2 regions of the Marinobacter sp. NSM genome follow, and region 2 is predicted to be linked to the other one. Evidence: predicted binding sites of a transcription regulator. Region 2 holds the regulator's gene; the other holds the start of a gene.

Region 1 (4,185 bases), on a different contig from region 2:
TACCGTCTTCGTCGGTAAAGCCGGTGAAGAAGTTGGCGTTCAGTGAGGAATTGTCAAAGTTCCAGTTGTAGCTGGCATCGGCACCCACGTAACTGGTCACTGCAATCGGGCCATAAACGCTCTGGGGCGGACGGGCCCATGGCTGGGCGTAGCCGACTTCCAGGGAGTCCGAGTACATGAAGAACGGAATACGCATCTTGCCGGCGCGCAGCTGCAGGTTGTTGGTTGGGCGGTGGCTCAGGTAGGCCCATTCCACTTCTGGCTCCCAGTCATCAGCGCCACGGCCAACCAGCTGCATCACAATCTGGCTCTTCTGGGTAACATCAAAAGTACCCTGAAGCGCGAACAGGCTGAGGTCTTTTACTTCGGATTCTTCGGTGATGCCGGCGTAGCCTGCGTCGTTACTGGCACGTGCGTAACCGGTGCTGAAAAAGCCGTTAAACCGGACGCCGGTGTTGCGGGCAGAGTTCAGCTGCTGCTGCATGGCGTTCAGCTGTTGCTGCATGCGCTCGAGGGTTTGCTCGGTGTCTTGTGCCATGACGGGCGTAGCGGCAATCGCCAACGCCAGGGGCGCGACGGAGAACAGTCTTTTCATCATGTACATCCTAGTCTTTGGTTGGGTATTAAACGCGGAACTGGCCGGCAACGCTATGCAATCCATTACTGACGTCCTGGATCTTTCGGCTGACGTTGTCCAGCTCATCGGTGCTTTCCATCACCGCCTCGGCGTTGCGATGCATATCGCCCATGTGGCCGGTGACTTCGCTGAAGGTGGTGCTCTGCTCATAGGTGGCAGCGGCAATTTGCTCGTTCAGCTCGCTGATCTGCTGCACGTTGTCAAGGATCTTGCTCAGGACCTCGCCGGACTCAGTGGTGGCATCAACGCCCTCACGGGCCATTTCCACGCTGCCCTTCATGGAGGTAACGGCGTTGCCCGACAACTTGGACAACTCGGAAATCACTTGCTGGATCTCTTCGGTTGCCTTGTGGGTGCGCACGGCCAGTCCCCGTACTTCGTCTGCCACCACGGCAAAGCCGCGGCCGTGCTCGCCGGCGCGGGCAGCTTCGATGGCGGCATTCAGTGCCAGCAGGTTGGTCTGTTCGGCAACGTTCTGGATGGTCTCCAGCAGGCCGCCCACCTTCACAGAGAACTCATCAAACTGGTTTACCAGGCCGGCGGTTTTTTCGATTTCTGCCATCAGTTCCCGGATGGTGCTGATATTGCTGTTGACCTTTTGCTGACCGGTAGTGGCAAACTTTGCAGCGTCTTGAGTCTGGTCAGATGCGGACGAGGCAAAGCCCGCCACTTCCTCGACGCTTTTCACCAGTTCTTCAACGGAGTTTCGGGTTGAGGAGATGGCCTGGGCCTGCTGGCTGATGCGCCCCAGGTTGGTCCGGCTGGTGCCGGCCAGGTGCGAGGCAACATTGTTAAGTTCACCAATATCCTGCTGGATGGTGGCAAAGGACTTGTGCAGCTTCTCCACAAACCGGTTGAACTGGTTTACCAGCGCCCTGAGCTCATCTTTTCCTTCGTAATGAATACGGGAGGTAAGGTCTCCTTCGCCTGAGGCCATGTTACGCAGAGAGCTGATGATCTGGTTAAGGCTGCTTGAGATCGAGCGGCCGATAATCAGGCTCAGGGTGACCAGGGCAATCAATGCCACCACCAGAATGACCAGGGACACTGTGCCAGCCTCACTGGAGGCGGCTGTGGTGTTGTCAATGGCCTGGATCAAGCGGGTTTCCATGGCGCTGCGCATGGAGTCCAGGTCATTCCGCAGTGTTTCCAAGCGATTGGCGTTGGCGGAGGCGTCCTGGCCTATGCGGTTGAAATCGGCGGTGCCTTCAATAATGGCCGTGGCGATGCGCGTTGCGTTACCGTAATAGGTCTCGAGGTCTCTGCTCAGGCCGGTTGCTTGTTGGCTTAAGCCTGGGTTGAGCGCAGCGATCTTGCGGAGATTGGCTGCAATCTCATCTTTCTGGTCGCTGGTGGCCGCCAGTTGTTGGTCATCCCCGGTGGTGACCGCACTGTTGATCTGAGTCTCGATCAGCTGCAAATGCCCCTGATTGATGGTGGACAGTTCAAGCGACGGGTAAAGCTGGTTCCTTACTTCGGTCAACCGCTCGGAGTTGCTGCGTTCGGTGATAATCGAAAACGTCTGGCTGACCACAAAGGCGGTAATGGCAACAATAACCAGCAGGGCCAGTTTGTGGGAAATCTTGAGTGATGAAAGCATGGTGTCAGTCCCTGTCGGTCAGCCCTAAGACTATAGTCGGCCGGCATTCTAGGTTGTTTTTTGAACGCCTGACACAGAATTAATGTGTCAGTATGTTAAGGGATGTATCGGCCTGAATGCCGCTTGCTTGAGGGTAATTTGCCGATTTTCTGGGAGTCGCGCCGTTTGATAGGAACAGCCCGGGACCAAGGACGTATCTGCTGAGGCCTGATACAATGCCCTGTAAATTTAAACAGTGATGAAGTCAATCTCCATGGATGTCTCCCACATTATCGACCCCCTGAACGACGCCCAGCGCGAGGCCGTTACTGCCCAGAACGATCACCTGCTGGTGCTGGCCGGCGCGGGCAGTGGAAAAACCCGGGTGCTGGTGCACCGCATTGCCTGGCTGATGACGGTAGACCGGGTACCGCCCACCGGTATCCTGGCGGTGACCTTTACCAACAAGGCCGCCAAGGAGATGCGCTACCGCATCGAGGAGATGATGAACATTCCCTCCCGCGGGTTATGGTTCGGTACTTTTCACGGCATTGCCCACCGGTTGCTGCGTTCCCACTGGAAAGACGCCGGCCTGCCGGAGAATTTCCAGGTGCTGGACAGTGACGACCAGCTGCGCATGGTCAAGCGGGTGATGCGGGAGTTCCAGATTGATGAAAGCCAGTGGCCGCCCAAGCAGGCCCAGTGGTTTATCAACAGTCAGAAAGACGAAGGCCTGCGGGCGGATCACATCCAGGAAAACCCGGGCGATCACTTCACCAGCACCATGCTGAAAATCTACCGCCAGTATGAAAAGCTCTGCCAACAAGGCGGGCTGGTGGATTTTGGCGAGCTGCTGCTGCGCTCCCACGAACTGTGGTTGCACCGGCCGGAACTGCTGAAGCATTACCAGCAGCGCTTCCAGCATATTCTGGTGGACGAGTTCCAGGACACCAACACCATTCAATACGCCTGGCTGCAGGTGCTGGCCAGCAACCGGGTGCCGCTGACCGTGGTGGGTGACGACGACCAGTCGATTTACGGCTGGCGTGGCGCCAAGATCGAGAACATCCAGCAGTACCAGCGGGACTTTCCCAATGCCCGGCTGGTGCGCCTGGAGCAGAACTACCGCTCCACCCAGATGATCCTGAAGGCTGCCAACTCGGTGATCGCCAACAACCAGGGCCGTTTGGGCAAGGAATTGTGGACCGACGGCCCGGATGGCGAGCCCATCAGCCTGTACGCGGCGTTCAACGAGCAGGATGAAGCCAATTACATTGCCGATTCCATCAATGCCTGGGTCAACGACGGCAACCTGCGCAACGAATCGGCCATTCTGTACCGCTCCAACGCCCAGTCCCGGGTGCTGGAAGAGGCGCTGATGCGCCAGGGCATTCCTTACCGGGTATATGGCGGCCTGCGCTTCTACGACCGCCAGGAAATCCGCAACGCCTTGGCTTACCTGCGCCTGGTGCAGTACCACCGGGACGACGCTGCCTTTGAACGGGTAGTAAACATCCCCACCCGGGGCATCGGCGCCAAGAGCCTGGCGGAATTACGGGAATACGCCACCGAGCAAGGCATTTCCCTGTGGGAATCGGCCGAGCGGCTGCTGGCGGCAGGCCAAGTCAAAGGCCGGGCCAAAACCGGGTTGCAGTCGTTTATGGAGATCATCAACGGCTTGTCTGAAATGGTCGGTGAGGCGTCATTGCAGGGCCTGATGAAGCAGGCCATCGAGGCCAGTGGCTTGAAGGACTACCACGCCAGCGAAAAAGGCGAGAAGGGCCAGGCCCGGGTGGAGAACCTGGAGGAATTGGTGAACGCGCTGTCGGATTTCGAGGTGGAAGACGGTGTTGACCCGCTGGCGGAGTTTATCGCCCAGGCGGCGCTGGATGCCGGCGAAGCCCAGGCCGATGCCCATGAAGATAGCGTGCAGTTGATGACCCTGCACTCGGCCAAGGGCCTGGAATTC
Region 2 (4,185 bases):
ATCGCCGGGTGGACGGAGGCGTCGAAATTGTGACGGCCCTGGACTATGACGAAAATATGGCACGCCAGCGCCTTGGCGAGAAAGCGGCACAGGCCACCAACGGCTCGCGCCTGGCGGAGCTGCAGGCAGACCAGCATCGTCGGCTGGAAGAAGAGTTGAACCGATCGCGCAGTCGCATTCGCGAAGTGCGGGAGAAGCGGGCGGGTGTCGGCGCGGAATGTGATCGTGCACTGGCTGACGATCGGCCGGCTGCCGACTGGTCAGGTGAGCTGGCTGGCGGGTCGACCTCGGTGGGCAATGCAGGTGGCCGGCCAGCGGCGGGCTACTCGGATGAGTTGGCGAGCATGAGAGCGGAAATCAACTCCCTGAGAGAGATGGTCAGCGGCCGTACCTCGGCACCCGAGAAGCCTGCAGTCGCGGCATCCAATGCAGTTCAGCAGAGGCTTGCCGAGCGGCTGCAGGAATTTGGTCTGGGCACGGAGCTGGCAACCTCTCTGTCCCGTCAGCATCGCGCCGGCAGGTTGGAAGACGGTTGGAAGCAATCCCTGAAGATGCTGGCCAACGGCGTACGTACCGCTCGGGAAGACTGGCTTGAGGCCGGCGGCGTCTATGCTCTGGTGGGGCCAACCGGGTCTGGGAAGACCACCACCATTGGCAAGCTGGCAGCCCAATATGTACTGGAGCATGGGCCGGATTCCCTGGCGTTGGTCACCACCGATCGCTACCGGGTGGCAGCCCATGAACAGCTGTTCGTGTTTGGCCGTATTCTCAATGTGCCTGTCCGGGTTGTGGACGAGAGTCATTCCTTGGATGATATTCTGGACGAACTGTCAGATCGGCACCTGGTTCTGATTGATACCGCCGGGCTGACCAGCTCGGATCGCGGTTATCAGGAACAGCTGGCGGAGTTGGCCCGGAGCGATCACAATATCCGTACCCATCTGGTCGTGTCTGCCACCAGCCAGCCGCGCATCATGAAATCGGTGTGGCATTGCTATAAGATGGCAAACCTTGCAGGCTGCGTCATGACCAAGATTGACGAAGCGCTGACACTGGGTGAGTCTTTGGGCTTTGTCATGGAAACCGGCCTGCCAGTAGCGTGGTATACCGATGGCCAGAAGATTCCCGAAGACCTGCACCGGGCAGAGGCCATTCCTCTGATGCGGTTGGGCGTAGAACGCCTGAAAATAATGCAGCACGGCCAGGCCGTTGCAGAAGGGGCTTGAGGCCCGGTGGTACAGCCGGTGCGCTGCCTTTGTGCCCACACAAGAACGCAGTAAGAGACTGATAACAGTATGAGCAGACCACATCCGGTTCAGGTGATTGCGGTTACCGGCGGCAAGGGCGGTGTCGGCAAGAGTAATGTGTCCGTCAACCTCGGTATCGCGCTGGCCCAGAAAGGCCGACGGGTGGTGTTGCTGGATGCAGACCTTGGCCTTGCCAATATCGATGTGCTGTTGGGCATTACCGCCAATCGCAATCTGCAGGATGTGCTCAGTGGCGAGTGCGACCTCAAGGACGTGCTGGTCAACGGCCCGGGTGGTATCAAGATTGTTCCCGCATCGTCCGGCACCCAGCGTATGACCCAGTTGAGCCCGATGGAACATGCGGGGCTGATCAACGCCTTCAGCGAGCTGGGTGACCAGATTGATGTGCTGATCGTTGACACAGCAGCCGGTATTTCCGAGTCCGTCGTCAGTTTCCTGCGGGCCTCACAGGAATTGCTGCTGGTTGTGTGCGATGAGCCTACCTCGATTACCGATGCCTATGCCCTGATCAAGCTGATGAATCGCGACTACGGTACCAACCGTTTCCGTATTCTGGCGAATCAGGTGCGAAATGAGCAGGAAGGCCGGCATCTGTATGAAAAACTGACCCGTGTCACCGAGCGTTTCCTTGATGTAGCGCTACAATATGTAGGTATCGTGCCTTACGACGAAGCCGTCAAAAAAGCCGTTCAGAGGCAGAGGGCCGTTCTGGATGCCTATCCACGGGCCAAGGCGTCGCTGGCGATCCGTGCCCTGGCAGAGAAAGTGGACAGCTGGCCGCTGCCATCCTCGCCAAGAGGGCATCTGGAGTTTTTCGTGGAGCGGCTCGTCGAAGTCTGATCTGAATCCAGTCCTATAAGAAAACCGGATACATGACATTGGCGAAAAACCTGGGAATCTACCATCAGGCTGGCGCAAAAGGCCCCTCTCAGCTGATTGAGGAGCATGCGCCGCTGGTCAAGAAAATCGCCCTACACTTGATGGCCCGTTTGCCGGCCTCGGTTCAGCTTGAAGATCTTATGCAGGCGGGCATGATCGGCCTGCTGGAAGCTGCGCAACGCTATTCCACCGGCAAGGGTGCCACCTTTGAAACTTACGCAGGTATTCGTATCCGCGGTGCCATGGTGGATGAGATCCGCAAGGGCGACTGGGTTCCCCGCTCCGTTCACCGAAATGCCCGCCGTATCGCGGCAGCCATCAAGACGGTTGAAGACCGCACCGGGCGCGAGGCCCAGGACGTTGATGTTGCCGAAGAGCTGGGCATTGGCTTGTCGGAATATCATGCCTCCCTGGCAGACGCCAACAGTGGCCGACTTTTTAGCCTTGATGAACTCAATGAATCCGGGGAGCTGCCGATAGAAGAAACAGAGGCCAGCGATAATCCCCTGGATGGTATTGCATCAAATGCATTCCAGAAAAGCCTGGCAGAGGCAATTGAAGAGCTTCCTGAGCGAGAAAAGCTGGTGTTGAGCCTCTACTACCAGGAAGAGCTCAACCTGAAGGAAATTGGCGCGGTGCTTGGCGTCAGCGAGAGCCGGGTCAGCCAGATTCATAGCCAGGCGGCCCTTCGTCTCAGGGGGCGGTTGTCCGATTGGCGGGAAGACGAGCCAGAATAAACCGGGCCGGCGCTGACCGCGCGGCGCGTAACTGTGTAGATTTTGGTAACCGGCGCTTTACAACGCGGCCAAACAACACACAATAAGCGGTTAAAGCAGCGGCCTGCTAGACTTTCAAAAGGCTTAATGAAATCCGGGTGTTACTGACTGGAGGTCCCATTGGACAAAAACATGAAAATTCTCATTGTGGATGACTTTTCCACAATGCGGCGAATCATCAAAAATCTGCTGCGCGATCTTGGCTTCACCAATACGGATGAAGCGGACGATGGCAACACTGCCTTGCCCATGCTGAGGAGCGGCAAGTACGACTTCCTGGTGACCGACTGGAACATGCCTGGCATGTCGGGTTTTGATCTGCTCAAGGCGGTGCGGGCAGACGAGAACCTGAAGAACCTTCCGGTGCTGATGGTAACTGCGGAGGCCAAGCGTGACCAGATTGTGGCGGCGGCCCAGGCCGGCGTTAACGGGTACGTCGTCAAACCGTTTACTGCTGCCGTTCTCAAGGAAAAGATTGAGAAGATCTTCGAGCGAATCCAGTAACCAGGGGTCGGATGGCTGTCATGACTGACAAGAACGAGAACCATCAGGGCCTTGACCCGGAAGTAACCGAAAAGCTCCAGCAGCAGAGTTCGGAGTTGGCCGAATGCATCAGTTCCGGTAACTACGCCCGGGCAATGTCGGTGATCAACGAGCTTAGTGAAGTTCGCGACCAGAGCCTCTATCGGGAAGTGGGGCGGTTGACCCGGAGCCTGCACGAGGCTATCCGGAATTTTCAGATAGACGCCCGCAGTGCCGAGCAGAAAGAAGCCTTGTCCAAGATGTCCGATGCCTCGGATCGGCTTGCCTACGTTGTCCAGATGACCAGCCAGGCGGCCAATCGCACCATGGACCTGGTCGAAGAAAGCATGCCGGTGGCGCATAACATGCGCGACGAAGCGACCGCCCTGCGAGACGAATGGCAGCGGTTGCGCCGTCGGGAAATGGAGCCGGCAGAATTCCGGGAACTGTACGGACGCATTGATCGCTTCTTTGCGGGCCTGGCCACCGATTCCGACACCCTGTATAGCAATCTGTCTGAAATCCTTCTGGCCCAGGACTTCCAGGATCTTACCGGGCAGGTTATCCAGAAAGTCACGGCCCTTGTGAAAGAAGTCGAAGAGAACCTGCTTGACCTGGTGGTGATGGCCAGCCACGTGGACCAGCTCACCGGCACCGTGCACCAGATTGAAGAAAAAGAAGAATCGGCCGAAAAAGGGGTAGGGCCTCAGATCAAGGCTGAGGAGCGTGATGATGTAGTT

Evidence for each region. The regulator FliA, encoded in region 2, starts transcription of late flagellar genes. The targets are predictions, from matches to a motif close to CTAAAGTTTNNNNNNNNNNNGCCGNTAA.
Region 1: ACTZWX_RS10010 (methyl-accepting chemotaxis protein) is a predicted target of FliA. The motif match lies at 2,342-2,369, and genes of this name have one in related genera.

The regions. Positions count from the first base shown of each region.
Region 1 covers NZ_JBQTCK010000003.1:511,701-515,885, reverse strand. The annotation lists gene ACTZWX_RS10015 (hypothetical protein) at 1-595, opposite strand, end outside; gene ACTZWX_RS10010 (methyl-accepting chemotaxis protein) at 624-2,237, opposite strand; gene uvrD (DNA helicase II) at 2,491-4,185, shown strand, end outside.
Region 2 covers NZ_JBQTCK010000001.1:44,657-48,841, forward strand. The annotation lists gene flhF (flagellar biosynthesis protein FlhF) at 1-1,226, shown strand, start outside; gene ACTZWX_RS00220 (MinD/ParA family protein) at 1,296-2,108, shown strand; gene ACTZWX_RS00225 (RNA polymerase sigma factor FliA) at 2,141-2,884, shown strand; gene cheY (chemotaxis response regulator CheY) at 3,044-3,427, shown strand; gene ACTZWX_RS00235 (protein phosphatase CheZ) at 3,448-4,185, shown strand, end outside.